2 regions of the Rothia terrae genome follow, and region 1 is predicted to be linked to the other one. Evidence: predicted binding sites of a transcription regulator. Region 1 holds the regulator's gene; the other holds the start of a gene.
The links. Region 1 encodes LexA, which represses DNA repair genes until DNA is damaged. Its sites were predicted from a motif close to TCGAACANNTGTTCGA; they were not measured.
Positions count from the first base shown of each region.

Region 2: IDM49_RS08630 (LysM peptidoglycan-binding domain-containing protein) is a predicted target of LexA. The motif match lies at 14,569-14,584, and genes of this name have one in related genera.

Region 1 covers NZ_CP061539.1:1,768,892-1,785,096, reverse strand. The annotation lists gene miaA (tRNA (adenosine(37)-N6)-dimethylallyltransferase MiaA) at 1-904, shown strand, start outside; gene dapF (diaminopimelate epimerase) at 956-1,903, shown strand; gene IDM49_RS08185 (hypothetical protein) at 2,021-2,410, shown strand; gene IDM49_RS08180 (oleate hydratase) at 2,705-4,471, opposite strand; gene IDM49_RS08175 (TetR/AcrR family transcriptional regulator) at 4,477-5,112, opposite strand; gene IDM49_RS08170 (class I SAM-dependent methyltransferase) at 5,810-6,418, opposite strand; gene hflX (GTPase HflX) at 6,565-8,163, shown strand; gene IDM49_RS08160 (ATP-dependent DNA helicase) at 8,163-10,199, shown strand; gene IDM49_RS08155 (amino acid permease) at 10,596-12,056, shown strand; gene lexA (transcriptional repressor LexA) at 12,194-12,913, opposite strand; gene IDM49_RS08145 (LysM peptidoglycan-binding domain-containing protein) at 13,135-13,647, shown strand; gene IDM49_RS08140 (histidinol-phosphate transaminase) at 13,677-14,807, shown strand; gene hisB (imidazoleglycerol-phosphate dehydratase HisB) at 14,890-15,513, shown strand; gene hisH (imidazole glycerol phosphate synthase subunit HisH) at 15,517-16,197, shown strand; gene IDM49_RS08125 (hypothetical protein) at 16,198-16,205, shown strand, end outside.
Region 2 covers NZ_CP061539.1:1,883,910-1,900,114, reverse strand. The annotation lists gene IDM49_RS08695 (acetyl/propionyl/methylcrotonyl-CoA carboxylase subunit alpha) at 1-889, opposite strand, end outside; gene IDM49_RS08690 (Maf family protein) at 1,003-1,671, opposite strand; gene IDM49_RS08685 (TetR/AcrR family transcriptional regulator) at 1,735-2,271, opposite strand; gene IDM49_RS08680 (Gfo/Idh/MocA family protein) at 2,511-3,545, opposite strand; partial or broken gene IDM49_RS08675 (DUF885 domain-containing protein) at 3,681-5,383, opposite strand; gene IDM49_RS08670 (acyl-CoA carboxylase epsilon subunit) at 5,470-5,781, opposite strand; gene IDM49_RS08665 (acyl-CoA carboxylase subunit beta) at 5,792-7,399, opposite strand; gene IDM49_RS08660 (YciI family protein) at 7,595-7,879, opposite strand; gene IDM49_RS08655 (biotin--[acetyl-CoA-carboxylase] ligase) at 8,046-8,894, shown strand; gene IDM49_RS08650 (YdbT family protein) at 8,957-9,418, shown strand; gene IDM49_RS08645 (adenylate/guanylate cyclase domain-containing protein) at 9,585-10,721, shown strand; gene IDM49_RS08640 (PP2C family protein-serine/threonine phosphatase) at 10,718-11,794, shown strand; gene ligA (NAD-dependent DNA ligase LigA) at 11,828-14,101, shown strand; gene IDM49_RS08630 (LysM peptidoglycan-binding domain-containing protein) at 14,715-15,443, shown strand; gene gatC (Asp-tRNA(Asn)/Glu-tRNA(Gln) amidotransferase subunit GatC) at 15,649-15,945, shown strand; gene gatA (Asp-tRNA(Asn)/Glu-tRNA(Gln) amidotransferase subunit GatA) at 15,953-16,205, shown strand, end outside.

The DNA of each region.
Region 1 (16,205 bases):
GGGTAGCGGCAAATCTGATCTCGCTATAGAGCTTGCGCTCGCGCTGGGTGGCGAGTGCATTAATGCTGACTCGATGCAGTTTTATCGCGGAATGGATATTGGTACCGCGAAGGTTTCTACCGATGAGATGCGCGGGATTCCGCACCATTTGCTGGATATTATGGGTGTGCGTGAAGAAGCTTCTGTGGCTGTATTCCAGCAGCAGGCACGAGACCTTTTTGATGAGATTAGTTCTCGCGGCAAGTATCCCATTCTGGTGGGTGGCTCAGGGCTCTACGTGCGTGCTGCTCTAGATGTCCTTGAATTTCCTGAAACTGACGCGTCCGTTCGTGCCCGTTTAGAGGGCGAGCTCAAAGAGCGAGGACGCGGTGTGCTACTCAGCAGGCTCAAAGAGGTTGATCCGGAGTCGGCTTCGCGTGTGAAGGACGACCGTCGTCTGGTGCGGGCGCTAGAGGTTCATGAGGTTACGGGACGCCCGTTCTCGTCCTTTATGCCGCAGCGGGAGTACGTACGTCCTACTGTGCAGGTTGGTCTGAACGGTGATCGAGCGCAACTGCACGAACGTCTGCATGCCCGTGTGGTGAAAATGGCGGAACGCGGTTTGTTAAAAGAGGTTGAAGAGTTAGAGCCTGTAGGTCTTCGTGAAGGGAAGACAGCCTCTAAGGCTCTGGGATACGCGCAGTTTCTGAAGGTTCTTGATAGCGAGCGCGGTCTTCTGCCCGAAAGCGAAAATTACACTGTAGAGCAGGCTATCGATGACACCACGGTGGCAACCCGTCAGTTTGCGCGCCGGCAAATCACCTGGTTCAACGCCGACCCGCGCGTGAACTGGCTGGACTGGAATGACCCAGAAAAGCTTGAAAAAGCAATTGATTTGACTAAAAGCTTTACACCCGTCGAGTAACCACCTGTAGGGTTGTAGTGAATATCTTTTTGGTCTTGTACGAGGAGCATCATGAGCAATACACCATCACCCTGGGGCGAATTATCAGGCGTTGAGCTGACCAAGGGTCAGGGTACCGGTAATGATTTTATTTTCGTCAAAGATCCCACCGGCACGTTGGAGCTAGACCAGGATCTGGTTGCTCGCGCTTGCGATCGTCATTTTGGTTTCGGTGCTGATGGTTTTATCCGCGCTATTAAGACCGAAAACCTTATCGAGGGTAAGCATCTTTTAGAAGAGCACCCCGATGCTACCTGGTTCATGGACTACCGCAATGCCGATGGTTCTTTGTCCGAAATGTGTGGCAACGGTGTTCGCGCCTTCATTGAATACCTGCGAACTGAAAACCTCATTGACCTTGAAGAGGGCGGACGCGTGGTGATTGGTACCCGCGCCGGTATTAAGGCTGTTGCGATGGTTGAAAATGGTTACGCTGTTGACATGGGGCCGTGGAGCTTTATTGACGGTGATTCAGCACGCGATAACGGTCACGATGCCATGGTCAACGCTCGCGGTCTTAAAACTACGCGTCCTGCCGTGTCGATTTCGATGGGTAACCCGCATACTGTTGTTGCTCTTGGCACCGAGGGCAAGCTGGATGGCTTGGGTCTTGAAACTGCACCTAAGGTGACCCCTGTGCCTCCCAACGGAACCAATGTTGAATTCGTGGTTCCTGAGGAGATTGAAGAGACTGAGGCTGAGACTGGCGAAGTGAATGTGGGTGCTATTCGCATGCGTGTTCATGAACGCGGTGTAGGGGAGACTCTTTCGTGCGGTACCGGTGCGTGCGCCGCTGCGGCCGCGACTCGTTTCTGGGGCGGTGAAGAAGCTCCCGATGAATGGCTCGTGCATGTACCCGGTGGCACGCTTGCGGTGACCTTCGTGCTTGGCCCGGATAACCTGGAGCACGTAGTATTGGCTGGCCCCGCTGTCATGACAGGAAAAATGACGCTGGCATAAGGCTCCACGACTCGCGTCCTACATGCTCAGCCCGGTTTCACGGAGGAACCGGGCTATTATTATGCCAACTCAACAATGATATGAGTTGCACTACGGTAAGTATGAGGTGAGCAACGCATGAAAACCCGATACATCCCCCGTTTTCCTGTGAAATGCAGACTCAAACTGGTGTATCTTTACTTTCTGCTTGCCTTAGCTCTTGCGGCGGGTATGTGCACCGTCGCTGTCATGACTGATGGTGCCAGTGCTTTGTGGACGCGGTGCTGGGGCTGGTATCTGCTGGTCTTTTTAGCATGGCAGGTACTAGTGCATCCTCATGTGGTACTCAACGAAACCAGAATAGAAATTATTAATCCCTTTCACACGCATATGATTGACTATGAGACTTATTCAAAAGTCCTCCCAGTAGCACAAAACACCAACCCCCGCACCACCGAAAAAACCCGCCCATACAAGCCCAGCGGCCTACGAAACCCAGAATGCAAAATACGCCACGTCTTGATCTAGGCAATCACCGGCTCCACCACCGCCCGGCGTGAATTAATGAACCTGTTCACCGCCTTCACATCCGCAGCTATCCTACGGGCCTTACTACGCCGCGTCGGGGTGACCAACCCCAACCCGATGTAACCCTTATCAGCTAAAGTGCCTTTGCGGCGTCGGAACCTTTATGAACAAGCCTCGGTGCAACACCCAATAGAATCCGCCAATCCCCGTACAACATGTGGCCCTAAGGGTAGCTTTCTACACCTAGGGCCACAGCTATAGAATCCAAACTATTTTTATATCACACCATGAAAACTAAAGAAGCTCAGACTCTTTGAGTAACCGGACAATCTCAGTATGTTTAAACTTCCTATCAAGCCATCCTTTGCTGAAATGCCCACCAGGAAGCTTAGCCTTCTGCCCATCAGCTAAGCTATGCGCAGCTCCCAGAAGCACTCGCACATCAAAAGTGGAGTTATAAACTTCCGGCACACCTCGCTCAATACCCAGCAGGGAATACACCGATTCCATCGCAGTACGCACTGAATACTCAGTAGTAAAAATGCAATCCCTAGTGGCAGACTGGGCGAATTGACCAATAAAAGCAAAGTTCTTTGAACCATCAGGGACAACAGCAGGGCGGTCAGTATGCTTACGTGGCATAAAGAAGGAAGTCACATAAGGCATCATCACGGGGACACACTGAGCTCCAGTGGCTGCTAATTCTGCAATCTCGTCTTCTGGAACTCCCATGTGATAGAGCCATTCCTGAACAATCTCTTCGCCAGTGGATTCTTGTAAGGTCTTCCCTACATAATCGCCAGGAACATCATTGTATAAACCATAGAACCAGACAACTATCTGATCTTTAGGCTGGTTCTTGAAATGAGGTTGACGATTAACTGTCCAAGACAGGAGCCAGCTTGAATCTGTTGCCGTTACAATCCCACCGGTAACAACACGACCACTGTAGGGATTGCGATGGCTAATCTTCTCAATATAGCGAGGAATACGCTCATCTAAAGTAGTAATAGTAGCTGATTCCCATTTTGTCTGGTCTATATTCGAGCAGAAGACCTCCGGACGACCAAAGCTGGGGTCCTTGAGGGCAATCTTCTTCCATAAATCCCACGCTGGTGCTGGCCCCTTATTGAGTTGAGCCGGGGTATGATGATCGCCTTCATCGGAATTATCCACGAGGGAGCCAATGGTGAGAAAAAGAAGATCATCATCGCTCAGATTGATCACACGCTTTTGTTGGTGATCCAATAAATTGAAAGACACAGCACGTTTTGTGCCTTTGTGGGGGTCATTTGCGAAATCAACATCGGTTACTTCGGAATCATAGCTAAACTGCACGCCTTGCTCCGAAAGCCATTTGACCAGGGGAAGAGTCAATGATTCGTATTGGTTATATTTAGTGAACTTAAGGGCAGAGAAATCTGGCAGGCCGTCAATATGATGAATAAAGCGATGTAGATAGAGCTTCATTTCTAAGGCTGAGTGCCAGGTTTCAAAGGCGAACATGGTTCGCCAATACATCCAGAAGTTACTGCTGAAGAACTCTGAGGAAAATACTTCGTCAATACGTTTGTCTTGTAGAGAGTCAGTGTCAGCTAGAAAAATCTTCATGAGCTCTTTTTGGGCTTTGTTGCTCAGCGTGAATTTGCCGTTGGTTGGCCAGGATTTACCTTGCTCATAGGTGGCTCGGCAGAGTGAGTAATTGGGGTCATCTTTATTGAGCCAGTAAAACTCGTCAAGTACACTTGCTCCTTCTATCTCTAGAGAGGGGATTGAGCGGAATAAATCCCAGAGGGTTTCAAAGTGATTTTCCATTTCTCGGCCACCGCGAATAACAAAGCCTTTTTCTGGTCTCTCGATGCCATCAAGTGCGCCTCCGAGTAACCTTGATTTTTCGTAGATTGTAATGCGAGAGCCATCCATGCGCCCGTCTCGGATGAGAAAGCCAGCCGTCGCTAGTCCCGCTAATCCTCCCCCGACGATATGGGCAGTTTTCTTTTCTACTCCTTCTGGCTTACGCGGCTGGGCAAAAGCCTCATAGTTCCCTGCAGTGAGTTGCATGTTTATCATCTACTTTCACACTCGCCCTCGGATAGGGCGTTGATTTTTGTGGCGCCAGCAATAATTTGTTCAATCTGGCGGATTAATTCTCGCTGACATTCATCGGGATTGTTGGTTCGGCCGATACGTGTCAAAGCAAGCTGAAAAGTGGCGAAGATGGATCGAGCTGCACTGTCGGCATTTTCTTGGCTGAGGGTTTGGTCTTGTTCTTGTGCGAAGGTTAATAAGGTGGAAGAAATCGTGTTTTCGAAGGTGTCGATCATCTTCAGTCCTTCGTCTCGGTATTTTCCGTCAGCGCCGAATAGAAGTTCTCGTTGATATACGAGAGTGTTTTCTAGCTCTTGGGTTGAGAGTTCAAAGGCAGGTTGAACCATGGCTAATACGGCTTTTAGGGCTGTGTCCTGTCCAAGTGCGTCTGTATATCCGCATTGAAAGATGTGCTCAAATTTTTTGTTGAAAACCATCAGCAGTAGTTCACTTTTGGTAGCGGCGTAGCGGAACAATGTGCCTGATGCGATGTTGACTTGTTTGGAGATGCTTTGGGTCGTCACGGCATGGAAGCCGTGTTCGGCAAAGAGTGCGGAGGCTACTTTCAATATTGATTCGAGGGTGGCTACGCGATTGATTTCTCTTAACCCCATGGTTGACCTTTACCTAAATAATGAGTTTACTCATTTATGAGTATACTCATTATTTTGTAGATGGCTAGGGATTCTGAGTTTTTCCCTGAAGGTAATTGATTTCAATATCTCGACTTCTAGAGAAGAAACCAGCCTGCCCCACCCTGCCGGGATACCCCAATATTGTGGATAACCAACAGGGAAGAGCAGAATACATTTTCCAGGAGAAATTTCACAATAACGCTGATATTACAGCCGCTGTCACTCAGGATCTCCCCGACGTTCAGGGAGCACCTGGTCAGTATGTGGTGGTGGCTCGATCGGGCTCTATGCGTCAAGCTGGGGGCTCTGGTCTGGAACTGTGGGTACCTTTTTGGTTACTCCGGAAGGTAATTGGGGTGAAACTGATCCTTCAATGATTCACCGTGACAGGTAGTGAGCTATGTTTGGGCGTTTTGGTGTATGGCTGAAGTTAGTCCCCATACATGTTATTTGCATTTGATAAGTTCTACGAACTGGTTCTCGGCGTCCGGTGAGTTCTTATTCGCAGGTGTCTTCGGTGGTGCGGGCGTTGATTTTCTTTGCGGCGTCGGACCCCTTATGAATAAACCTCCGCCACCATTCGCACCCGATGGAACGCGGTAGCTACTTTAATTGCTCTAATTCTTTTCGGGTTAACCGTTATGTCATGGCTAATGTAGCGCTAACGTTGCGAACTTTAGCTCATTCTTTCCACCAGCAATATGCGGAAACCTTTAGAAGTCGCATAGCGATTGACTGAGTAGTCAGACCCCAGTTCGTTCACCAACCATTTCTGCAATGAGTCAGACCCCAGATTTTTCTGCACCACCAAATAGGCTTTACCGCCAACCGTCAGACGCGGTAGCCAGGTGCGCATAATGTTATGAAGAGCGTCCTTACCCACGCGAATAGGCGGGTTCGACCAGATAAGATCGAACTCAACATCGGTTGGAACATCCTCGGGTAAAGATACCTGCACATTGGTAGCTCCTAAACGCTCTGCATTCATGCGGGTGAGTTCCATTGAACGCTGATTGACGTCAACGGCATAAACCTGCGAATCAGGCGATTCTAAAGCCGCTGTGAGGGTAATTGGACCCCACCCGCATCCGATATCAAGGATGCGCGAACCGGTAGCCGGCGGAACCTCAGCGAGCAGAACAGCGGTGCCCTTATCAATACCGGCAGGTGAAAAGATGCCGGGTGCCGTCACCACGGTACGATCCTGCCCCGCCAACCGAACTTTCACCTGCTGAGGAGTGAACTCAGAAACGGGATTCGATGAAAAATAATGCTGCTCTGCCATAAAACCCATTTTACGTGCTCACACCTTAGTTCCTAAACGCGCAAGCTGTACGCCGTGGGGGAAAAGCCAACACCGAGCATAGTCAGGACGCTCATTCCCTCGATAGAATAGGGGAGCATTATTTTTGTCGAAAGGACTTTTCCGTAGTGACTGACACTCCCAACACCGATAAACTGCCCAGCGACGAGCAGTTGCGAGCAACTGTAGAGCGAGTGTTGGGCAGAGCAGAAACACCGAAATCCTCTAAAGTCCTAGACGAACGCGCTCGCGAACTCTCTGACCTTCGCGAAGAACACTCATCCTATGACGGTGAACAGCGGGATCTTGAAGAACGTCGCGCACTTCGCCGTGTTGCAGGTCTTTCAACGGAGCTTGAAGACGTTACCGAAGTTGAGTACCGACAGCTTCGCCTTGAGCGCGTTGTCTTAGCCGGGTTGTGGACTGAAGGTACGGTTCAGGACGCTGAAAACTCCCTTCGCGAGCTTGCAGCGCTGGCAGAAACTGCTGGTTCTGAGGTGCTTGATGGCCTTGTTCAGCGTCGCATGAAGCCCGACCCCAGTACCTTTCTCGGTTCAGGCAAAGCGCTGGAACTCAAAGAAATTGTTGAGATGCAGGGCGCCGATACCGTGATTGTTGATTCCGAACTCGCGCCCTCACAGCGTCGTGCACTTGAAGATATTGTCAAGGTAAAGGTCATCGACCGCACCGCTTTGATTCTTGACATCTTTGCGCAGCACGCTAAATCTCGTGAAGGTAAAGCCCAGGTCGAGCTGGCGCAGCTTGAATATATGCTGCCGCGTTTGCGCGGTTGGGGTGAATCCCTGTCCCGTCAGGCCGGTGGACGCGCCGCCGGTGGTGAAGGTATTGGTTCGCGTGGCCCCGGTGAAACAAAGATTGAGTTGGACCGTCGCCGCCTGCGTGCTCGCATGGCAAAACTGCGTCGTGAAATCGCGCAGATGAAGCCCGCCCGCGAGACCAAGCGTCTTAACCGTAAGCGCAATCGCGTGCCGTCGGTGGCTATCGCGGGTTACACCAACGCGGGTAAATCCTCCTTGCTTAACCGCCTCACCGACGCCGGCGTCCTCGTCGAAAACGCCCTGTTCGCAACTCTTGACCCGACCGTCCGAAAGGCACAAACACCTGACGGTGTGGGATACACCCTTTCTGATACCGTCGGTTTTGTGCGCTCGCTACCTACGCAGCTGGTTGAGGCATTCCGCTCCACTCTAGAAGAAGTGGCAGACGCCGATCTTATTGTGCACGTGGTTGACGTTTCACACCCCGACCCTGAGGGGCAGATCAAGGCAGTACGCGAGGTCTTTACTGAGGTCGATGCACGGCACGTTCCCGAGCTCATCGTTCTCAATAAGGCTGACGCTGCTGATCCTTTCGTGGTTGAGCGTTTGCGTCTACGCGAGGAAAACAGCGTTGTTGTTTCAGCTCGTACCGGCGAGGGAGTCGACGAGCTCAAAGAGCTGATTGCGGATATGATTCCGCGTCCTTCCATTGAGGTCCATCTGATGGTTCCTTACGCACACGGTGAGGTAGTCTCACGACTGCACGAATGGGACGCAGAAATTTTGCGTACCGCCTTTATCTCAGATGGCACCTACGTACAGGCACTCGTGCGTGATGAAGTCGCATCAGAGCTATCAGAGTACGTGCTTGATGAAGAACTTTTAGAAGTTCTAGAACCTGAAATTCAAGAAGCACTGGATGCCGGTGCAACCGAAACGGTGCGCTAATGAGCGGTGGGCAGGAATCCCAGCGCCAGCCCTTGACCGGTCAAGAGCTTGAGACTTTGCCGGGGGCTGCAGACGTCCTTGACCTTCTCGACGCGGTGGTGGACGCCAGCGGCGGGCAGAAACGCGACGGCCAGCGAACCATGGCCGCTCACGTTGCGCAGTCTCTCGAACTAGACCGTCACTTGCTGGTTCAAGCGGGCACAGGTACCGGTAAGTCTTTGGCCTACCTTGTTCCAGCCCTGCACTATGCTCAACACAGTGATAAACCAATCATTGTGGCGACCGCTACCTTGGCCTTGCAGTCTCAGATTGTTAACCGCGATATTCCGCGTCTGCTCGAGTCAGTGGGAGATCGCCCTGAGCGCGAGACAGAGGTAGCGATTCTTAAAGGGCGCAACAATTACGTCTGCTTGCACAAGCTTGAGGGCGGTTACCCCGATGATGAGCAAGAAACTCTCTTCGATGTTGATCCCGGTGGAGCTACCGGCAGATTAGGCGAAGAGGTTCTGCGTTTGCGCGCCTGGGCTGAAACTACCGATACCGGTGACCGCGATGAGCTCATTCCAGGTGTCAGCGATAAAGCGTGGCGACAGGTTTCAGTTAACGCCTCTGAGTGTTTGGGACGTAAATGCCCGTTGGTAGAGTCATGTTTTGCAGAGCTTGCAAAGACTCGTGCCAATGAATCTGACATCGTGATTACTAACCATGCTCTTTTGGCAATTAACGCCTTTGAAGGCATCGGCGTTCTGCCTGAGCACGAAATTGTGGTCATTGATGAGGCCCATGAACTTGCTGACCGCGTCACCGGAGCTGTTACCGGTGCGCTCTCACCGGCGATGGTTCATTCCGCAGCCCGCAGCATGAAGAAGAATACGAAAGCAGATTCTTCTCCGCTTGAGTCAGCTGCACGAAACTTGGATAACGCGTTAGACGGAATTCCTGCCGCCTTGTTGCCGAAGGGACTGCCCGAACGTGTTGGGCATGCCATGAGCCAGGTTTTGGACGCTACACGCACGGCGCTGTCCGATACCAAGAGCGACGCTAAAGACTCCGATGCCGGCCGCCAGATGGCTCGCGCTAAGCTCACCGAGGTGATGGAGCTTGCCGAGCGCATGCTCAATGCCGATGAAAAGTACGAGGTTGTCTGGATCTCGCGTGTAGGTTCTTGGGAGCCAGGACGCGGATATGTGGCTGCTTCCGATACGGATCCTGCAACCTTACACGTCGCACCGCTGTCAGTAGCAGGCCGCCTGCGCGAAGGACTCTTCGAAGACCGCACCGTGGTGCTTACATCGGCTACCTTGACGGTGGGGGAGTCTTTCGATTCCGTCGCGGGGGCACTGGGGCTTCAAGGAACGGGCGCACCTCGCTGGGAGGCCGTGGACGTAGGTTCGCCTTTCGACTACCCCAAGCAGGGCGTCCTTTATCTTGCGTCTGACCTGCCCAAACCCGGACGCGGCGTGTCTGAAGAGCAACTTGAGCGCGTGCTAGAGCTGATTGAGGCTTCTCGTGGTGGTGCGCTTGGACTGTTTTCCTCGAAACGTGGGGCAGAGCTTGCTGCAGAATACGTACGTGAACGCACCAATCTCAATATTCTCGTGCAGGGAGAATCATCGTTGCGTGCGCTGGTCAAAGAATTTGGCGCAGACACGGATTCTTGCCTGTTTGGCACAATGAGCCTATGGCAAGGTGTCGATGTGCCTGGTGACTCATGCCGACTGGTCATTATGGACCGCATTCCTTTCCCTCGTCCTGATGATCCTCTGTCTGCCGCTCGTACACGCGCGGTGGCTGAGTCCGGCGGCAACGGATTCATGGCTGTTTCTGCCTACCACGCTGCGATTCGTATGGCGCAGGGAGCAGGACGTCTAGTGCGATCCGTCAACGACCGCGGTGTAGTTGCTGTTCTAGATTCGCGCATCGCCACTCAGCGGTACGGAAGCTACCTCGTGAAAGCTCTACCGCCTTTTTGGACGACCCAAAATAAGGACGTTACGGTCGGTGCTTTGGAGAGACTCGCTGCCAGCATTGACTAGGCTCTTTGCCGATCCTTGAAAACGTCTTGGTGTCGCGGGGCTGGTTTCTGAAAACCAGCCCCGCGATTTTTATTTCTCAACTGTAGAAACTTGAACATACATCGTCATCTTGTTTTTACGAGCATCAGCGTTGCATAGCAAACTCTGTCATTTCCTTCGCTGGATGCGGGTAATCATCGATAACCCCGCACAAAGGAAGGAAGAACCCCCGTTATTTTGTGCGGTTTCCATCCTTTCAGTTTTAAAAGGAAGTACCATTGGTATTAGTGTGCTTGAGAGCATAGTAAATCTATAATTTTCACTGGCGGATTTTATTCATAAAATCCAAACGTTCAGTAGCCTCAAGGTATTGAGCTTTCAACACCGTGAAATACACATCAATACAGGTGAATAGCAATGGCATCTAGCGCTCAAACTAAAGATATTTCTGAGCAAAAACTGGATCGCGGCCTGTCAAACCGTCATTTGCAAATGATTGCAATTGGCGGCGCGATTGGTACCGGTCTGTTCTTCGGCTCGGGTAAGCTCATCAGCCTTGTCGGCCCCTCGGTAATCTTTGTGTACATGATTATCGGGTTCGTGCTTTTCTTCGTGATGCGAGCACTCGGTGAGCTCCTGCTGTCCAACCTCAACTACAAAACCTTTGGCGATATCGCCAAAGACCTTATCGGTCCCTGGGCCGGCTTTTTCGTCTCATGGAACTACTGGTTCTCCTGGGTTGTTGCGTGTATCGCTGATATCGTAGCTATCACCGCCTACGCCCAGTATTTCAACCCCGATATTCCTGTCTGGTTACCGGCTTTGCTCACGGCTTCAGCGCTCTTAATTTTGAACCTTCAGCCGGTTAAATTCTTTGGCGAAACAGAGTTCTGGTTCGCAATTATCAAGGTCGTAGCGATTCTGGCGCTTATCGTTGTTGGTCTTTACCTGATCTTCAGCGGTCACCATAATCCCAACGGAACGACAGCTCAGGTATCTAACCTTTGGAACTACGGTGGATTTTTCCCCACCGGTCTGAGCGGCTTTATTCTGGGCTTCCAGATGGGTATTTTTGCCTTTATCGGTATTGAGCTGGTAGGTACCACAGCTGCTGAAACCGAAAACCCGCACCGAAACCTACCTAAGGCTATTAACTCCATCATCATGCGTATCTTGGTGTTCTACGTGGGTGCACTGAGCATCATTATGATGGTTACTCCCTGGGTAGACATCGATCCAGAACAGAGCCCCTTCACCTCCATGTTCGGCATGGTCGGATTCACCGGCGCAGCGTTTGTGGTCAACCTTGTGGTTCTGCTCTCTGCCGCGTCCAGCGCCAACTCCGGTGTTTATTCGGCTAGCCGTATGGCGTACTCGCTGGGACTTGACCGGCATGCGCCTAAACTTTTTGCACGCAAAAACAAGCGTCATGTGCCGTCTAATGCTGTTTTCTTCACCGCGGTTTTCGCATTCTTGTCGATCCCGTTGCTGCTAGCCGGTGATACCCTGGTTTCGGCATTCACCGTGATCTCATCTTTGTGCTCCACCTGCATCCTCTTTACTTGGGGTAGCATCGTGGTCAGCTACATCAACTACCATCGCAAGTTCCCTGAACGTCATGCGGCCTCGCAGTTCCGCATGCCACTTCCTAAAATCACTCCGTGGTTTATTCTTGCGTTCTTTGCCTTTATCGTTTTTGCACTGGCACTGGGCGAAGATACCCGTATCGCTTTGATTCTTATCCCGCTTTGGTTTGTTGTCCTCACCATTCTGTGGAAGATTACCAAAGCTAAATTGGAACGTGAGCACCTGCCTGTTACCGGCATGATCCCGATTCAGACCCCTGAAGAAATCGCTCGTAACTTCGAGAATAGATAACCCTGGTGCGGGGCATAGCGTTCATGCAGAATAGTGAAGGTTTGCCCGCCATTAAAATCAGGTAACACATAAAAGAGGCCGCCCCACCATATTCACGATGGTGGGGCGGCCTCTTTTGATGTGCAGATGCTTTTGCTCTAAAGGCTTCTGAGAACCGAAACTACCTTGCCCATGATAAGAGCGTGATCGCCGATAATGGGCTCATACTGGGTGTTTTGGGGCAGTAGCCAGGTATGACCATCGCGTTGGCGGAAAGTTTTGACAGTCGCTTCATCATCAAGAAGAGCCGCCACAATATCCCCGTTGTTAGCGGTGTGCTGCGAACGTACAACCACCCAGTCACCATCCATAATTGCTGCATCAACCATGGAATCACCTTTAACACGCAACATGAACAGCTCGCCGTTTCCAACAAGCTGTCGAGGTAGTGCCATGACATCCTCGATGTTTTGTTCCGCTGTAATGGGAGCACCCGCTGCGATGCGGCCCATCAAAGGAACCTGTGCAAGATCGTGAGAGGGCGGTTCGAAAGAGGGAATCTGCGGTAAAGCCACAAGGTCTGCGGTGGTCTCTTCAGCAGAATGCTCCGCATCGCCAAAATTGAGGACTTCAATAGCGCGGGGACGTTTTGAATCGCGACGGATATATCCCATCTGCTCCAAACGCGAGAGCTGATGAGTGACAGAAGAAAGCGATGCTAGACCAACGAGATCTCCGATTTCGCGCATTGACGGCGGATAACCGCGTTCATCAATGGCGGTGGAAATGGCGGTCAAAATTTTCTGTTGGCGAGCGGTGAGGGGCTTAGCACCGCGAGGACGCTTACCCTGCGGAGTATCTGGCGTGCTGTAACTCACTGGTTGCTCGTTTCTGTAGTCCTTATTTTGTCAGTCCCCAGTGTTTGACTAGTGCTCACTGGTGTCTTAGTTCTATCAGCCTATGGCACTTTTATTCGAAAACCAAACATTTGTTCTAATTTTTCTCGACTATGTTCGAATTTTCTGATAGAACATATATACGAAGTTCGAACAAAGTTTCGAATATTTGGTTTCCTGTTCAGTAAGAAGGAGTTCCGATAGTGAGTACTGTAGTTATCCCGCGTCCTGTCCGCCCCGGCACGGCTTTTTCGCGTGCTAACGCTGTGGTTCGTCCGCAACGGGTAGAGAGCGCACCGCTTCCTTCTGCTCAGCTTCGAGTGATCAAGCCTGCGCGGCAGCTTCCTCAGCCTGTTCGAAACCAACGAGATTTAAACCCGAGCGTCGCGCCGGCTGCCCGGACATCTCGTCGAGGCCGCCTACTTTCTATGCTCAAGGGACTTTCTTTCATGACTCTAGGTGCCCTCATCGTCCTAGTCGGTGCATCCTTTATCGCCCCTCAGGATGCCCAAGCTGGTTCAAGCCCGGTTGATTCATCATCAGTGGGTCGTACAGTGACTGTTGATGCTGGTCAAACCCTTTGGGATGTTGCGCGAGAAGTGAGCCCCGAATCGGATCCTCGTGATGTGGTGAATCTGATTATCGACGTCAATAATCTTTCCAGCACTACTTTGCATACTGGTCAGAATCTGGAAATCCCCGTAATGAATGGTTAGTACGTCGTAGTTGTGATTAGACTGGCAGTGTGAGTGAAGCATTACAAGCACTTGAGAACCTGCCTATTCGCGACGACTTGCGTGGTCGCTCACCGTATGGCGCGCCCATGATTGATGTTCCTATTACGCTGAACGTCAATGAGAATACGCACCCGATGCCCGATGAGGTGGTAGAAGCCATCGGTGCTGAAATCGGTAAAGTTGCCCACCGACTCAATCGTTACCCCGACCGTGAATTCGTTGAGTTGCGTCAAGAACTCGCAGAGTTTTTAGGACACGGGCTCACAGCTGACAATGTATGGGCTGCTAACGGCTCAAATGAAGTACTTCAGCAACTTTTCCAAGTCTTTGGCGGGCCAGGGCGAAGCGTCATGAGCTTTGTGCCTACCTATTCCATGTACCCGCTTTTGGCTGATGGTACCAATACCGAATTTATCGCCGGAGAGCGTGCGGCGGACTTTACCCTCACCGCAGAGTCTGCGGTTGCTCAAGTTATCAAGCATCGCCCTCATATTGTGGTGCTGTGTTCGCCGAACAATCCCACCGGCACCGCTCTGGAAAAAGAAGTTATCGAGCGGGTTTACTCAGCGGTCGAAGAACTTGATGGCATTCTCATCGTTGATGAAGCCTACGCCGAGTTTGCGCAAGATCCAGAGCAGACAGCTCTGACGCTGTTACCTGGACGCAATCGTTTGGTGGTTAGTCGCACCATGAGTAAAGCGTTTGCATTTGCTGGTGTGCGACTGGGCTATTTCGCGGCGCACCCTGCCATTGCGGATGCGGTTCGACTGGTTCGTTTGCCCTATCATCTGTCATCGGTCACACAGGCAACAGCTTTGGCGGCTTTGCGTCATCGTACGCAACTGTTAGCAAACGTTGAGGATATTAAGGATGCGAGAAACCGCATCGTGACTAGGCTCCGTGAGCTGGGACTTAAGCCTGCTGAATCTGATTCTAATTTTGTATTTTTCTCGGGGCTGCAGGATGAGAAGGAGGCCTGGGAGTATTTGCTGGCAGACGGTATTTTAGTTCGAGATAACGGTATTGCCGGGCATTTAAGAGTGACGGCAGGTACACAAGAAGAAACCACAGCTTTCTTGCAATCTTTGGAGAATTATTTGGTGAGCACCGGCGCTTACCTGCCTGCATCTGATCACTAGAGCCGCCATACAGTTCTGTGAGAAAAACCGTTTCGCTTCATGCTCTGAAAATCTAGACCACCTCGTTAAGGACGCTAACCACATGACTCAATCTTCAACAGATTTTGGCTCTCGTACTGCCAAAATTGAACGTACTACCAGTGAATCCAGTGTCAGCGTAGAGATCAACCTGAATGGCACCGGTGCATCGAACATCGATACCTCTGTGCCGTTTTACGATCACATGCTGACGGCCCTTTCCAAGCACTCTCTGATTGATATGAACATTAAGTGCACGGGTGATACTCACATTGATGTACACCATACGGTGGAGGACACCGCGATTGTTCTGGGCGAGGCTCTCAAGCAGGCTTTAGGTGATAAAAAGGGTATCCGCCGTTTTGGTCAGGCGACCGTTCCCCTTGATGAAGCTCTTGCTTCGGCTGTTGTGGATATCTCAGGGCGTCCGTATCTGGTGCATGGTGGTGAGCCTGAAGGGTTTGAGTTCCATCAAATCGGCGGTCATTTCACGGGATCGATGGTGCGCCATCTATTTGAAGCGTTCGCGTATCATGCGGGAATCTGCCTGCATATCAAGGTGTTGGGCGGACGCGATCCGCACCATATTGCGGAGGCAGAATTCAAAGCATTGGCGCGTGCTCTGCGAGAAGCCGTAGAATCGGATCCCCGACATAATGATATTCCTTCGACTAAGGGTGCATTGTAAATAATGACTAATACCAGTAAACCTACCGTTACCGTTTTGGACTATGGCGCGGGCAACGTGCGTTCTGTGGTGCGTGCACTTGAAGCGGCTGGCGCTCGCGTTGTTTTATCGCGTAGAGAAAAAGATGTGCTGGGTGCTGATGGTTTGGTTGTTCCCGGTGTTGGAGCTTTTAAGGCTGTGATGGACGGTCTGAAAGAGGTCGATGCTCCGCGTATGATTGGACGCCGCGTGGCTGGCGGGCGTCCGGTGCTGGGCATCTGTGTTGGGCTACAGATTTTCTTTGATAAGGGCGTGGAACACGGTGTTAAAGCTGCCGGTATGGGGGAGTGGCCCGGTGTTGTTGAGCGACTGAAAGCAGATGTTGTTCCACATATGGGGTGGAACACTATTTCAGCTCCTGAAGGCTCGGTTCTCTTTCACGGGATTGAGAATGAGCGTTTTTACTTTGTGCATTCTTATGCTGTTCAAGAATGGAACTTCGATCAGAACAACGAGTCGATGGTTCCTCCTCAAGTGACGTGGTCTGACCACGGTGGTCCTTTTATTGCTGCGGTTGAAAATGGTCCGTTGAGTGCAACCCAGTTCCATCCTGAAAAGTCAGCGGAGGCTGGTTTGCAGCTGTTGCGCAACTGGATTGGTTCTTTGCCTGTGACCGGTCGCCTGGACGAGAGTGAAGGAGAATAAATGGATCC
Region 2 (16,205 bases), 120 kb from region 1:
CTACCAAAAACTCACAGGTGCCTGCACCCTGGTAGCCAGCTTCGCGCAAGATTGCCTTAGAAGATTCGTACAGGCGTTCGTTCTGCTCATCGGTTAGGAACGGCGCAGGGGCTTCCTCCACTAGTTTCTGATTGCGACGCTGTAGCGAGCAGTCACGGGTGGAGACCACCACGACGTTGCCGTGAGCATCCGCAAGACACTGCGTTTCTACGTGGCGCGGTGAATCCAGGAAGCGTTCGATGAAGCATTCACCGCGGCCAAAGGCGGCAACTGCCTCGCGAACAGCTGACTCGTACATCTCGGTGATATCTTCACGTTTGCGCGCAACCTTGATGCCGCGTCCGCCACCGCCAAAAGCAGCCTTGATAGCAACGGGCAGGCCGTGCGCATCGGCGAAATCGATGACTTCCTGCGCTGATTCCACGGGGTCCTTAGTACCGGGGACCAGGGGAGCGCCCACCTTTTGCGCAATGTGGCGAGCTACTACCTTATCGCCTAAACGGCTAATGGAGTCAGGTGAAGGGCCAATCCAGGTCAGACCCGCATCAATCACACGCTGCGCGAAATCAGCGTTCTCAGAGAGAAAACCGTAGCCAGGATGCACAGAATCGGCACCGGAACGTTCGGCAACTTCAAGGAGCTTTTCAACCACTAGGTATGATTGCGCGGCAGTGGTGCCACCTAGCGCAAATGCTTCATCAGCGAGCTTGACGTGCAGGGCGTCGCGGTCAGAATCAGCATAGACAGCAACAGTTTTGATGCCTTCATCCTGCGCTGCGCGGATCACACGAACAGCAATCTCACCGCGGTTGGCGATGAGTACCTTTGAAACAGGGCCGGTATGTTTGCCTTCAACCGCGGTGAACTGATTTAGAACAGTGTGTGTCAACTAAATGCTCCTAGCTAATGCGCGCGAAGAAGACGTGGCGCAGGATAAAAATAAAGAGTGTGGGCTCGCAAGCAAGCAGTTTATCAAACCGCCTGTGTCTATTTTGAAATTATTTATGATTTTTTCCAAATCTCAGGCATCGAAACGCCGTGGACTTTCAAAAGAGACTTCAGCGCGTTAATGGAAAGCCCCACTACGGTGTGAAATTCGCCCTCGATTTTGTCAATGAAGGCTGCACCAAAACCGTCAATAGTAAATGAACCCGCTACCCACAGCGGCTCACCGGTGGCTACATACGCTGAAATTTCGTCTTCGCTCATCTCGCTAAAATGCACGGTTGCGCTACGAAGTTCAGAGGATTCTCCTGCAGGTGCGTGGCGGGTATCTACCAGCCAATGCCCGGTGTGCAGGACGCCCGCATGTCCGCTCATCGCGCTGATGCGAGTCAGAGCGTTTTCAGCGGTGTGCGGTTTTCCAAAGGCCTGGCCCTCAAACTCAAAAACAGAATCACACCCCAGCACTAAAGCACCCTGTGCTTGATCCATCTGAGCCACGTTCTGCGCTTTAGCTTTTGCCAGCAACTGAGCGGTCTGTGCGGGGCTGATCTCACCCAGCCCCTTGTCGTATGCTTCTTGTTGCGCTTGCGCCAATACCGCGTCCTCATCAACGTCAGAAACAAGCACCGTGAACTCGATACCTGCATCGGTGAGCAGTTTGCGGCGGGCCGGTGAACTAGATGCCAAAATCAGGCGCGGTGAATTAGAAGTGTTTTCGATACTCATAGTTTTCAGTCTAAAACGAAAACCGCAGCCCTCCTATCGTCAAGGAGGACTGCGGGTTAGAAGTTAGCTCGCCGCCATGCGAGTCAGGCGTTCGATGATCTGTTCTTTAGCGCGTTCGCTCAGGGTGTAGCGGGTGGTGGCTTCGTACTGCCACAAACCATCAGCTGCTAACTGAGCAATAATCTGGTTGAGTTCGGTTTCGTTGAGCTCAGCTGGGGGCTGCGGCGGAGTCCAGTCGTCGAGTACCTCCACCCAGATATTGGCGGCCTGCTCATCGGTAATCGTCTCTAATAAGAGAACAAGGTCGGTGTAGGTGGCACTATCTGAGTTGACGCGAATGTAAGATTCCAGGCGCTTGGCAAGTGAAAGTTCTTCAGCTTTGCCACCTGCTGTCTTTTCAAGGCGTTCTTTCCACTGCAGGGTGTCGTAGCGGTGCAGAGCCATGAGCATGGCTTCTCGGGAAGGGAAGTGGTATAGCACTCCCGCTTTGGTCATGCCAGCTTCTGCTGCTACAGAGTTGAAAGACACCGCGGTGATGCCTTCTTTCTCGATGACGCGCAGTGCAGCCTCTAATATATCTGTCTTCTTGCTCGGACGCATGTGCGCTCCTTGTGGTGAACGGATAGCTGTGAAAAATAGTGGGGTGTTTCTAGTACAACTACCAGTAACGTGGGGGATGGACTCTAACTTCCCCCTTTGGTTAAGAAAAATCTCAATTTGTCAAGAGAAGCAGAGGATTATTATGACATATTTAGGTGGGTGTGCAATGCTTCCACCTGCATAAACGCCAGTCATTGCATAAGTTTGCTTGTAGTTGGGCTCAAGTTAAGTAAAGAAAGTTATAAAATCTCCGCTGTCTCACTCTCTCCTGTAAAGAAAATACCCGCGTCATGACGTGCTTTCGTGCAGACTTTATTGACCACGCGTGATAGTTCAGTCAGACGAAGGTAGGATGCACGCTGGCCGTTGCTCAGACCGCCGGCAAGGTGCGATGAGATAAGCGAAGAAATGGCTTCTACCTCATAGCGCATCAGCTGATGTAGGGGCTGCGGATCAGTTGTACCTACTTCAAATACCCGCGAGGTTTCTTCCCCCTGAACGGAATGTACTGCACGAATATCCTGCACGCCGTCGAAGATCAGGCGCTCGCGTCCACAATAAATTTCGCTCGGCAGGGAGGACGCGAAGTCTTTGGCGATTCTAATGCTGACGTCGAATCCGGGGTAAGAAAGCACGAGCGTACCGTGTGCATCGACGCCCGTCGGAGCAAGGGAAGGCATATAGGTGACGCCTGTGGGTTCACCAAACCAGGCAACCGCAGCATAGACGGTGTATACGCCTAGATCGACCAGTGCGCCGCCGCCAAAGTCGAGGGAGAAAATGTTGGGTACATCGCCGGTGAGTACTGCGTCCCACCGCGAGGAATACTGAGCAAAAGTGAAGGACGCGGAGGTCACCTCGCGCTCCTGGACTGCTTGGGCAACTGCGGCAAAACCTGGTTCATACACGTTACGGGCAGCTTCAAAAACCAGCACACCGTGCTCATCTGCGGCAGAGAAAACGTCCTCCCACTGGGCGGGGTTCCAGAACGCTGGTTTTTCAACAATGACGTTGATTCCTGCTTTGATAGCGGTCAAGGCGTGTTGAGCGTGCAAAGAGTTCGGTGAAGCAATGTAGATAAGATCCAGTGGCTCGGTGACGAGTTCTTCCATGGACGCCACCCAGCGAGCGTCTGTCATACCGGTGTTATTGAGTAGCTGACGGGCAGATTCTTCGCGCCGGCTTGCGACCGCAATGACCTTAAATACTCCGTGCGAGGCGCGGATAAACTGCTCGCTAATCATTCCGGTGCCAATAACACCTAATCGCAACACTCTGGTTCTCCTTCTTTGGTAGATGTTCTTTGCTCTAATGTACTTCTAAAACGGCAAAGGGGCCGGGAGAAGATTTTCTCGTCATTGACCGAAGAAAATTATGTCTACCCGACCCCTGATAGCTGAATCGTCGCTTTATGCGCTCAGTGCGCGCTTGAGCGTGTCGAGACCGACAGAGCCCAACATGAGCGCGCGGGTGTGGAAGTCCTTATCGGAGACTCCGGCGGCTCGCGCATCTTCACGGAGCTGTTCCCAGATGCGCTGGCCGACCTTGTAGCTGGGCGCCTGACCGGGCCAGCCCAGGTAGCGCACATACTCAAAGTCGCGCTGACCGTCGGTGAGATCAAGGTTGATGTCCAAGAACTTCTTACCGGTTTCAGCGGTCCAGGTGCCACCCTCAACCCCGAGTTCTTTCGCCCATCGTTCAGGAATCTCAAGACCGCAGTGAACACCGATATCAAAGACTACGCGAGCGGCGCGCAGACGCTGGGCATCGAGCATACCCATGCGGTCACCGGGATCGCTAAGATAACCCAGCTCTTCCATCAGTCGCTCAGCGTACAGTGCCCAGCCTTCGCCGTGGCCGGACACCCACACGCCATTAGCGCGCCACTGGTTCATGGTGTCAGCCATAGCGGTAGCTACTGCTTCTTGCAGGTGATGACCGGGAGTTCCTTCGTGATAAACAGTGGATGTTTCACGCCAGGTACCGAAAGTTTCCTCTCCCGGGGGACCGACCACCACATACGGCCAGGACGCGACCAGTCAGCTGCCGGGGGAGTGTAGTAGATTCCGCCTTCTTGGGTTGGCGCAATCATGCATTCGAGCTCGCGCATGGGACCACCGATTTCAAAGTAGTCATCCGCGAGGAAGTTCAGCGCCGCATCGGAGAGCGACTGCATCCACTCGCGCAGGGCATCGGTGCCGTGCAGAGTGCGTTCGGGGTCGTTATCAAGAATCTCTTTAGCTTCTTCGATGGTTGCCCCGGGCTTAATCTCTTGGGCTACCTTCTTCTGCTCGGCAATAATGCGGTCGAGCTCTTCAACACCCCACGCGTATGTCTCATCAAGGTCAACAGCTGATCCCAGGAACTGGCGAGAATACAGTGAGTAGCGTTCTCTACCCACGGCGTCCTCGGCAAGAGCTTGCGGAAGCAAAGCTTCTGAGAGATAAGTATTGAGTTCGGAGTACCCAATGATGGCGCGTTTGCCGTTGATGCGTGCTTCTTCTTCGAGCTCAGGAGCGTTTTTGATGATCTCTTCGGTGAGCTGGGCAAAGAAACCATCGTCAGCAATGTAAGCGCTGGTCTGTTCGATGGCTGTTTCTACCTGGCGCTTAGCGGCAACGCTGCCCTTGGCGCGGTAAGCCTCCAGGGTTTCAATGTAGCCGTTGATTGCATCGGGCACATTACCCATGCGTCCGGAAAGGTTCTTCCAGTCTTCAGCGGTTTCTCGGCCCATCAAATCAAAGATAGAGCGAATTCCCTGCACGGGGCTTGCGAGGTTATTAATCTCCCAGGCATCCAGCCCGGCCTCGTGCAACTCGAGCGAAAGTCCCAGGCGCTCGCGCATCGCATCGAGGGTGACCTCATCAACCTCGTCCTGAACGGTCGCGTTCTCTAAAGCATCCAGGGTGTCTTTAATAGCCTGAATAGTGAGAGAGATACCCGCCGGTGAATAGTCATCGTACTCGGTTTCGCGGCCCTTACGACCTGCAATCGTTGCAGTTTCAGGGGAGAGTTCAAGCATTCGCTCGTAGTGGTTATTGGCGATGGTGTCGATTTGGGTCTGCGCGCGCTCGGCACGGTAGACCTCAGGAATGTGTGAATTTGTTGTCATAGGCATAGCTTATGACCTAAAGCACACACCCTGCATTATTTTCGCTTCTAGCGGGCAATAATTTACGAAAAAGACAGGCCAGGCTATTACTGCGGACGCGCGCGCCTCCACGAACCGGCACCGGGGCGCAGGCCTGCCCCGAGGCGCTGACGGCGCAACAAAGTGCGTTGCATAGCAGAGAAAGCACCGGCGTCGGTCTTCTCGGCATTAGCTTCGGTGAGCGCTACGGCTACCACAAGCGCAGCCAGCTCCTCATCGGTGGGATTACCTTTGGGAACCTTAAGATAAGGCGCTTGCTCCGCAGGTTGCGACGCTTCGCTAACAGCAGGTTCGGGTGTAGGCTCAGGCGCCGAGCTACGAGAGCCGAAACTGAACCCTCTACGTTTAGAAGTAGCCATCATCTAATCCTTACAGCGGAATGTTGCCGTGCTTTTTCGCGGGTGTTGCAGCGCGCTTATCGCGCAGAGCGTGCAGGGCGCTAATAATGCGGACGCGGGTTTCGTTAGGAGCGATGACCTCGTCAATGTAACCCAGCTCTGCTGCCTGGTAAGGGTTCAGCAATTCTTCTTCGTACTTTTGAATGAGCTCAGCGCGCTTTGCCTCTACATCTTCGCCTGCCTCAGCCGCTGCCGCGAGCTCGCGTCGGTAAAGAATATTGACAGCACCCTGGGCGCCCATCACACCAATCTGAGCGGTGGGCCATGCAAGGTTAATATCGGCCCCCAGCTTCTTCGATCCCATCACAATGTAAGCGCCGCCGTAGGCCTTGCGGGTAATGATGGTAATCAGCGGAACAGTCGCTTCAGCATACGCGTACAGTAACTTAGCGCCGCGTCGAATAATGCCGTTGAACTCCTGGTCAGTGCCGGGTAAGAAGCCGGGAACATCAACGAGAGTCAGAATCGGAATATTGAAAGCATCGCAGTTACGCACAAAACGAGCCGCTTTTTCTGAGGCATTGATGTCGAGGGTGCCCGCCAGCTGCATGGGCTGGTTGGCAACAATACCGACGGCGCGGCCTTCCACGCGCGCATAACCAATCATCACGTTCGGCGCGTAGAGTTCCTGCAATTCTAAGAAATGCCCATCATCGACGATTGTTTCGATCACGGCGCGCATATCGTAAGGCTGATTCGCTGAGTCAGGAATCAGAGTATCTAAATCAAGATCATCATCGTTGATGGTGGGCTCTTGATTGTGCTCCAGCGGCAGGTTCTCTGTCAGGTTATTAGAAGGCAAGAACTCTACAATTTCGCGCACGAAATCGAACGCGTCCTCTTCATCTTCAGCAAGGTAAGCAGAAGTACCGGTGACGGAGTTGTGCGAACGCGCACCCCCCAGGGTTTCCATATCTACTTCTTCGCCGGTCACGGTCTTGATGACGTCCGGGCCGGTAATAAACATATGAGAGGTCTTATCAACCATGATCACGTAGTCAGTCAAGGCGGGAGAATACGCGGCGCCACCGGCACAGGGGCCCATAATCACTGAAATCTGAGGTACAACACCCGATGCGCGCACATTCATACGGAAGATATCCGCGAACATTGCCAAGGACGCCACGCCCTCCTGAATACGAGCGCCGCCACCGTCGTTAATGCCGATGACAGGGCAACCGTTGCGCAAGGCGAACTTTTGAACCTTGACAATCTTTTCACCATTCACCTGAGACAGCGAGCCACCGTAGACCGTGAAATCCTGCGAGTAAATAGCAACTAGGCGTCCATCAATGGTGCCGTAGCCAGAAACCAAGCCGTCACCCAGTGGACGCTTTTTGTCCATACCGAATGCCGTGGTACGGTGACGCGTCAGAGCATCAAACTCTACGAAAGAACCCTCGTCTAAGAGCATCTCGATGCGCTCGCGGGCGGTGTTCTTGCCGCGAGCGTGCTGGCGTTCCACGGGCGCTTCGCCGACAGGTAAGAGTGACTGCTCACGACGCGCGTAAAATTCAGCGATTTTACCGGCGGTGGTGGTGAGGTCGAATTCTGGTGAAGGCGTGGTTTCTTCAGACATGTTGTACTTCCTAGCAAGTTTTGTGGTGCCCGGTGTGCATCAAATGTCCCAAGCAGTTTTTGCGTAGCGTCACATAAGTTTATTGCTCAGCACCCTAAATACGGTGCACATTTGAGCAATTTACCGGTGTGAATAGGCGTTATACATTATAAAACCGGCCGTTATTTATAACCGCCGGTGTGTTTTATGTGGAGACTAGGCTCCGATTGAGCCGAGAACAGGGTTCCATTCGCGAATGGTGTAGCTCAGCACTGCGCCGCCGATATTCATGGGGTCTTTGGCAATGATTTCTTCAATTTCGTTTTCTGATTCTGCGGAGAAAATCAACAGTGCACCGGGGGTCTCTCCTGAGGTGAAGGGGCCCGACGCGATGAGGCTATTTTCTTCGAGCTTGCTTGCAAGGTATTTGCGGTGTTCAGGGCGGTAGAGTGCCTGGGTGTCTGCATCTGCATAAACATAGGTGACGGCGAAAACGCTCATGAGTTGTTTCTCCTGGTGAGTCTGAAGTGTTTGTGGCACGTACGTGCTTTTGGTATTCAATGTACCGCATGCAGGGGTGTTCATCTGAGTAATCCGTGCAGCTGGCGCGAGGTGCACGGTGCTAGTCTTGCTGTAAATATACAGACGGTTTGGCGAGGTGGAGTTTATGCAGCGAAATGGCTTGTCGTCTTCTCTTGACATGGGGGCAGGGTTCTCTCGGGTGATCATTGTGGATCATACGGGTTCTACAAATGCTGATGCTGTGGCTGAGCTGAGCTCATCTTCCGCGGATGCATGGGGCGAGCTTTCTGTACTTGCAACAGCTGATCAGCGTCAGGGGAGAGGACGCTTGGATCGTCAGTGGCAAGCTCCGCGTAATAGTGCTTTGTGTACCTCTTTTGTGGTGCGTCCGCACGCGGGTTCTGGGCAGGTGCTTCCGTTAGAGTCTTTGCGGTGGATTACGATGCTGGTTGCGGTGGCAGCGGTGGATACTTTGCGCGGATTCTCTCTCGATGCCTCTATTAAATGGCCCAATGATGTTCTGGTGGGGCATAAGAAAATTTGCGGTGTTTTAGCCCAGCTGGTCGTTGAACCCGGCGGGGGAGCATCGGTGGTTGTGGGAATTGGCATGAACGTGAATATGAGCGAGTCTGAATTGCCGGTTGAGACAGCCACTTCTACCTATGTTCTTCTAGGTAAAGAGCTCGATTTGGACGCGGTTCTGAGGAGTCTGGCGGAGCATTTTGAACGTCACTACCGCGCTTTTGCGAGTGTGTACGGGGATGCTGAAAGACCGGACTCATCGGGAGTATGCCTTTTGGACAAAGTGCGTTCTCGCTTATCGACCGTAGGTCAAGACGTTAAGGTGCATTTACCCGATAACACAGTGCTTGAGGGGCGGGCAATCGATATCGATGGTGAAGGGGAACTGCAGGTGCGTGATGCTCGGGGTAAGATGTGGAGCTTTGCTGCCGGGGATATCGTCCATATGCGCCCTGAATCATACGGCGCATAGCGTTGCCCTAGCGTCCTGGTTTTGAGCAATTACCCAGCAATATTGACTACAGTGATAAGGCTATGAAATTAAAAACAGAGCTGGTAGAACACGAAAAGGTGCTAACCGCTACTCGAATGCATCCGAAAGCCCTTGCCGGGGCAGGGCTCTATGTTTTGCTTGCTATTGTTTTGGCTAGTTTTGCTAGCACTGTTAAACCGGCCTCGCTGGTGTTAGCCACAGTGGTTTTTATTGCGGCGGCGGTTGCTTTATACAAGGCAGCTGAACGCTGGGTGCACTGGTTGCGCCGCCAGTATTTCTTGACCAATTACCGTCTGATTCTGATGGATGCGGGCCAGATGCAGGCATCGTTGCCCCTTGATCGCATCCGCGGTATGAATGTTCAGATGCACCGACTCAAAGGCGCCGGTGATATTGTGGTTGACGCGTTATGTACCACTCATCGTGTGGAATGTGTTCCTGTGCCCCAGAAATTTTCTCGTTTGACGCAGTCTGCTCAGCAGAAGTTTTTAAGTAGAGCGTAAAGTTTATAAGACGGCTGTCGGTCATTGTTAAGGTCAAAAGACAAATAACAAACACGGTCCGTCTCTTATCAGCACTAAGACTCTATGTGAAGTATTGTGGCTCACATCGGCTAAAATTGGCGTAGCGTTATTGAGCGATACATCGAGACAAGACATATGAAAGGTTATGACAGTGGACGAAAAGGCAGAAGAAGGTACCGTAAACCTTCCCGTCACTGGTCCGGCCACCACTGCGCTGAACTTTCTTTCTAACCGAGTGCAAAATAATGTGTACCGTAGCGATGCCGCTAAAGCAGGCATCCGCGAGTTAGAACGCGTTCTCCTCGGACAAAATCGCACTCTGCGCCGCCGTGAGACCGCTGAATCTGCGGGAGTTTCGTTGCTATCGGCTCGCAAAATTTGGCGAGCACTGGGTTTTCCCAACGTCAGTGATGACGATAAGTACTTCACCGAACTAGATGCCGATGCCCTGCGTCGCATTACGGGTTTGGTGCGAGAAGGCGTGGTGACAGAAGACGGCGCCATCTCCATCACCCGTTCGGTGGGGCAGATGATGGACCGCATGGTCGCGTGGCAGGTCGAAGCGCTTGTTGAAGACATGGTGGTCAACGGTGGCAAGACCGATGCCGAAGCGCGAGAAGAACTACTTACTATTTTGCCCGAGTTCATTGATGAGCTTGAGGAAATTGCGGTCTACGGTTACAGGCGTCAGCTCAACGCTGCGGTGCTTCGTTTAGCGTTGCGAGCCGAGAAAGAAAACAGTGTCACAGATCAGAATGCTCTGCCCCTAGCTCGCGGTATCGGTTTTGCTGATCTGGTCTCATACACCTCGCTCTCTCGCCAGATGAACGAGAAAACGTTGGCTTCGTTGATTAAGTCCTTTGAGCAAAAGTGCGCCGAGGTTGTTGCAGTGGGCGGCGGACGCATCATCAAGACCGTGGGCGATGAAATCATGTTCTTGACGGAATCACCCGAGGCAGGCGCACGTATTTCTCTAGCGCTATCAAAGATGATTCGTGAGAACCCCGACCTTCCTGAAGCTCGTGTGGCTTTTGTCTGGGGACGCGTGCTACCTCGTCTGGGTGATGTGTACGGTCCGACCGTCAACCTTGCCTCGCGTTTGGTAGCCTTAGCTGAACCGGGCGTGGTTCTCACTGACGACACCACCGCTGAAACCATTGAAAACGACGAAAAATTTGTGCTGATTCCTCAAGGCGTACGCAACGTACGCGGGTTTGGCAACGTATCACCCGTGGCAATTACCCCGGGTATTGGTAATGAACTGGAGATAGATTTCGAATGAGCACCCATTCACACCTGACGATTTTTACGGGTACTGCAACGGATAAGGGTGCCTTTCGCGATAATAATGAAGACGCTTTGACCGTGGCGGGCACCCTTGCTGTGGTTGCTGACGGTATGGGCGGGCACGAGGCTGGCGAAGTTGCTTCGCGTCTTGCTGTGCGTACCCTGTCGTATTCGCACCTGTTTACGCAGCCCGGTGGTATGACCGAAGAAGAGAACGAGCAGGCACTTGCCGATATGGTGGCTGAGCGTGAGGCTCAAAAGAGTGAGACCGCGTCCTCGTATCGTTCACGCAAACGCAAGAACACCACTGCGCTCAACGAGCAGATCATGAACACACTTGAGCGTTTGCGCGTGATTATTGGCGAGGCAGACGAATCCATTAAGACCACCTTGAACCAGCGTGCAGGCACCACCTTGACCGGCGCATGGCTCACCTACATCGGTGACCAGAATATGTGGTTTATCTTCAACGTGGGCGACTCTCGCACTTATCGCCTGGTGCGCGGTGAAGACCTCGAAAAGACAGCGGACTCTCTCTCGCTCTCCGGCGAACTCGAGGGCGTAGGTCTAGAGCAGATTACTGTTGATCATTCCGAGGTTCAGTACCTGGTTGACACCGGCCAGATTACCGCGCTCGAAGCCCTGACCCACCCGCGTCGTAACGTGATTACTCGCGCTTTGGGAACCGGCAATTACTGGGAACCCGACTTCTGGGTTATTCCGGCTAAGCCTGGCGACCGACTCATGATGTGCTCCGACGGTCTTTCGGGGGAACTCTCACACAACTACATGGCGCGCGTGCTGGCCACCGTTGAGCACCCGCAAGACGCCGCAGATGTTCTGCAGACCGCTGCTTTGCGAGCCGGTGGACGCGACAACATCTCTGTGGTGGTTGCCGATGCGATTACCGAAGAAGAAGCTAACCGACGTGCTGCTGAACTGAAGGCTCTAACAGCCACCGAGTCTCACCAGATTGTAGAAGACGCCAACGAGTACACCGTGACTCACACCGCTACCCCTGATGATCCCCAGATTGTTTCGGAGCGCGAGCTGTCTCACGAGCAGTAAGAACACGTTTTGTGAATGGCCGGGCACGCCGCAATGCCCGGCCATTTTTCTATTCTCACCGCGTCCATAGGGCACAATAGTGAGAGAAGAACAGGAAAAGAGGTTACCGTGGCTATTGATCCCGCAGATACCGTCGAGAACATTACCGATCGAGAAAAAGTTGAGGGACCGAGCGTCAGCGAGGAGCTCAAGGAACGCTACGACGATTTGGCTGATCGTGTGCGTAATGCTCGTACCGAGTACTACGTGAACGATGCTCCGACCATTTCGGATGCGGCGTATGACGCCCTGTTTAAAGAACTTGAAGAGTTTGAGGCACTGCACCCTGAGCTGGTGGCTAATGATTCGCCTACTCAGGAGGTAGGTGGCGAGGCATCTGCGGCTTTTGCGCCGGTGCAACATATTTCTCGGATGTACTCGCTCGAGGATATCTTCTCTCTTGAGGAGCTCGAAGCTTGGCTGGCGAAAACCGGTGAGAACGCGCGTCGTATTGCGGGTGAGAAGACGCGGTGGCTGACCGAGCTCAAGATTGATGGTTTGGCGATTAACCTCTATTACCGCAATGGAAAGCTGGTGCGTGCGGCTACTCGCGGTGACGGCTATACCGGTGAGGACGTTACCCACAATGTGCTGACTATTAAAACTATCCCCACTCAGTTGGCGGGGGAGAACCACCCTGAAGAGCTTGAGGTGCGCGGTGAAATCTTTATTTCATCCGCTGATTTTAAGGCGCTGAATGAACGCATCGTAGAAGAGGGCAAGGCTCCTTTTGCTAACCCTCGTAACGCTGCCGCTGGTTCGTTGCGTCAGAAGGATGCGGCGGTGACAGCGTCTAGGCCTCTGAGTATGTTTGTGCACGGTATTGGTATTCACCCGGGGTTAGACCTCGCGGCACAGTCTGAGGTGTACGATCAGCTCGAAGCCTGGGGTCTGCCGGTGAGCCCGTATACGAAGTTGCTCGATACGTCAGAAGAGATTTTTGAGTTCATTGCTCACTTTGGTGAGCACAGGCACGATCTGGTGCACGAGATTGACGGCATTGTGATCAAAGTCGATGATTTTAGGACGCAGAGTCAGCTGGGTTATACTTCTCGCGTGCCGCGTTGGGCGGCGGCGTACAAGTACCCGCCTGAAGAGGTGAACACTAAGCTGCTCGATATTTTGGTGAGCGTTGGACGCACCGGCCGAGTAACGCCGTTTGGTATGATGCAACCGACGAAGGTCGCTGGTTCTACGGTGTCGATGGCGACCTTGCATAATCAGGACGTTGTGAAGGCTAAGGGTGTTCTGATTGGTGATACCGTCGTGCTTCGTAAAGCTGGCGATGTGATTCCTGAAATCGTTGGACCTGTGGTGGCTTTGCGCGATGGCACTGAGCGAGAATTCGTGATGCCCACGGAATGTCCCTCGTGCGGTGAGCCGCTGGCTCCAGCTAAAGAAGGCGATATCGATATTCGATGCTTGAACGCTAAATCGTGTCCAGCTCAGCTCATGGGGCGCATCTATCATATTGGTTCGCGTGGAGCACTGGATATCGAGGCGCTGGGCGAAGAAGCAGCGCGTGCTTTAACGGCTCCTGCTGAGCCTGGTACCGCGCCTCTGACGAGCGAGGCTTTCCTCTTTGATCTCAAGCCTGAGGACCTGGCGGACGTTCGCATTGAGCGAGAGAAGAAAGTGAAGGGAGTTGCTACGGGTAAGACCGAGCGTGTTCCTTACTTCTATACGCGAGGTACGGCTAAAAAGCCGTCCGCCCCTTCTCGCAATACTGAAAAGCTCTTCGAACAGCTTGAAAAAGCTAAGCAGCAACCGCTGTGGCGCGTCCTGGTCGCACTTTCTATCAGGCACGTGGGGCCTACCGCTGCGCGCGCTTTGGCAACCGAATTTGGTTCTATGGACGCAATTCGCGAGGCGAGCGTAGAGCGACTGGCAGCCGTTGACGGGGTAGGGCAGATTATTGCTGACTCTATTACCGAGTGGTTTACGGTGCCGTGGCACCGTGAGATTGTAGAGCGCTGGGCAGCTGCCGGGGTTCGCATGGAAGATGAGCGAGACGCCTCCATCGAACGTACGTTGGAGGGGCTGACGGTGGTGGTGACCGGTACACTCGAGAACTTCACACGTGATTCTGCCAAAGAAGCGATTATCGTTCGAGGCGGTAAAGCATCCGGTTCAGTCTCAAAGAAAACGGACTACGTGGTAGCCGGTGCCTCGGCTGGTTCTAAGCTTGGAAAAGCCGAACAGCTGGGTGTCAAAATCTTGGATGAAGCCGGGTTTGAGCAGTTACTTTCGACCGGCTCTGCGTCATAAAAAGCGAAGTTACGTGGGTTAATGTCACGTAATTTGTCCCCATAGGCGGGGGATAAGATGCTGAATAATTAAGGGCGATGCGGTGTGTGTAGTGATGCGCAACACCGCATCCTGCCTTAAAAATCGAGGAAAATTGACCGCCTGAGACGTGCTTGCGAAAAATATTTAAAATTTTTTTTCGCGATCGACAGCCGGGTGGAATCGGGTGTTTCTCATACATCTTTTGGTCACGATTTGATAACAAAAACACCCCGGGGTAACGCGTGTTCCCGCGCTTTAAGGAAAACACCTGTGATGGTAATCGCGCGGAAAATACCAGAAATTTAGACAACCTTAAAGTCTGTGAGGTGGAACAAGGTTCACGGTTTTGTCTCAAAAAGAGGTTGGCAAAACGAAAATCGTTACAGTATCGTTATCAACGAGAAATCCGCTCCCTTTTGATAGGGAGAGTTCGAAGCAGGAAAACTTCGAACGCATGCTGGGTTTTGCCGCACACCTGATGTCGTCTACAGGGCAGAACCTAAACACATGAAACCTAAACTTTATAAGGTAGACGACAGCGTGAAGACGTCCAGGGATGGAACGAGCGCAAGGTGGCCTTCTATGGAGCATTGTGAAGACTACTTCCAACATTCGTCGTTCAGCACTCGTACTGGCATTCGGTGGCGCAGCAGTTGCAGCATCACTGACCCCCGCTAACGCAGCATCAGAGCAGACCTGGGACGCACTGGCACAGTGCGAGTCCGGTGGCAACTGGGGCATCAGCACCGGTAACGGCTTCTCAGGCGGTCTGCAGTTCACCCCTTCAACTTGGGCAGCATTCGGTGGCACCGGTTCACCTACCGCTGCTTCAAAGGCTGAGCAGATTCGCGTTGCTGAAAACGTATTGGCTGGTCAGGGCTGGGGCGCATGGCCCGCTTGCTCAACATCACTGGGCTTGACCGCTGCTGATGCAGCTGGTGCACCTAACGTTCAGGCACAGGCAGAGTCAGTTGCTCCTGTACAGGAAGCTCCTGCTGCTCCCGTAGTTGAAGAAGCACCCGTTGTTGAAGCTCCTGCAGCTCCCGTAGTTGAAGAAGCACCCGTTGTTGAAGCTCCTGCAGCTCCCGTAGTTGAAGAAGCACCTGTTGCTGAGGCACCTATTGCAGCTGCTCCTGTTGCTCCCGTAGCAGTAGCACCCGTTGCTAACACCTACACCGTAGTTGCAGGTGACACCCTGTCAGAAATCGCTTACGCACACGGCTACAATGGCTGGGAAGCACTGGCAGCAGCAAACGCTGACATCATCCCTAACCCCGATGTAATCGAGGTTGGCCAGGTTCTGACCCTGCCCGCTCTCTAATCTTTGAGAGTAGCTTTATATAGTTTTTGAGGTTCCCGTGCTCTATGAGCACGGGAACCTTTTTATATGCCCGCTAGGAAGCGTCCTGCGCGGGGATTAGTTGAAAAACTCACCTTTGCGCCGGTGGCTGACGTCCAGAGTGGGAGAATCAAGCGGCGGCGGCTAAACTTGGGTAGAGAAAATCAAACGAGTGTACGGAGAATTTATGTCTGCCATTACACGTGAGACAGTTGCGCACCTTGCGGAACTGGCTCGCATTGAAATGAAAGACGATGAACTTACAGCTTTGGCATCAGAGCTTGAGATCATTGTTGAGTCTGTGAAATCGGTATCGGACGCCGTCTCAGACGATATTCCTGCAACCAGCCACCCGCTTCCTTTGCAGAATGTTTTCCGCGAAGACGTCGTTGGCAACACCTTGACTGCTGAAGAAGCGTTGGACGGCGCTCCGGATGCAGAAGACGGCAAGTTCAAGGTTCCTGCAATTCTGGATGAAGGCTAGGGATAAAATGACTGACATTATTAAACTCTCCGCAGCTGAGCTAGTTGCAAAGATGGAGTCCGGTGAGCTTACCTCGGTTGAGATTACTCAGGCTCATATTGATCACATTATTGCTACCGACGGTCAGCCTCTTGACGCTGAAAACCGTGCAGCGGGCAAAAGCGGTCTGAACGCTTTCTTGCACCTGAACGCTGAAGAGGCGTTGGAAGTAGCTCGTGGTGTTGATGAGGATCGCGCAGAGGGTAAGGAACTTCCTGCTC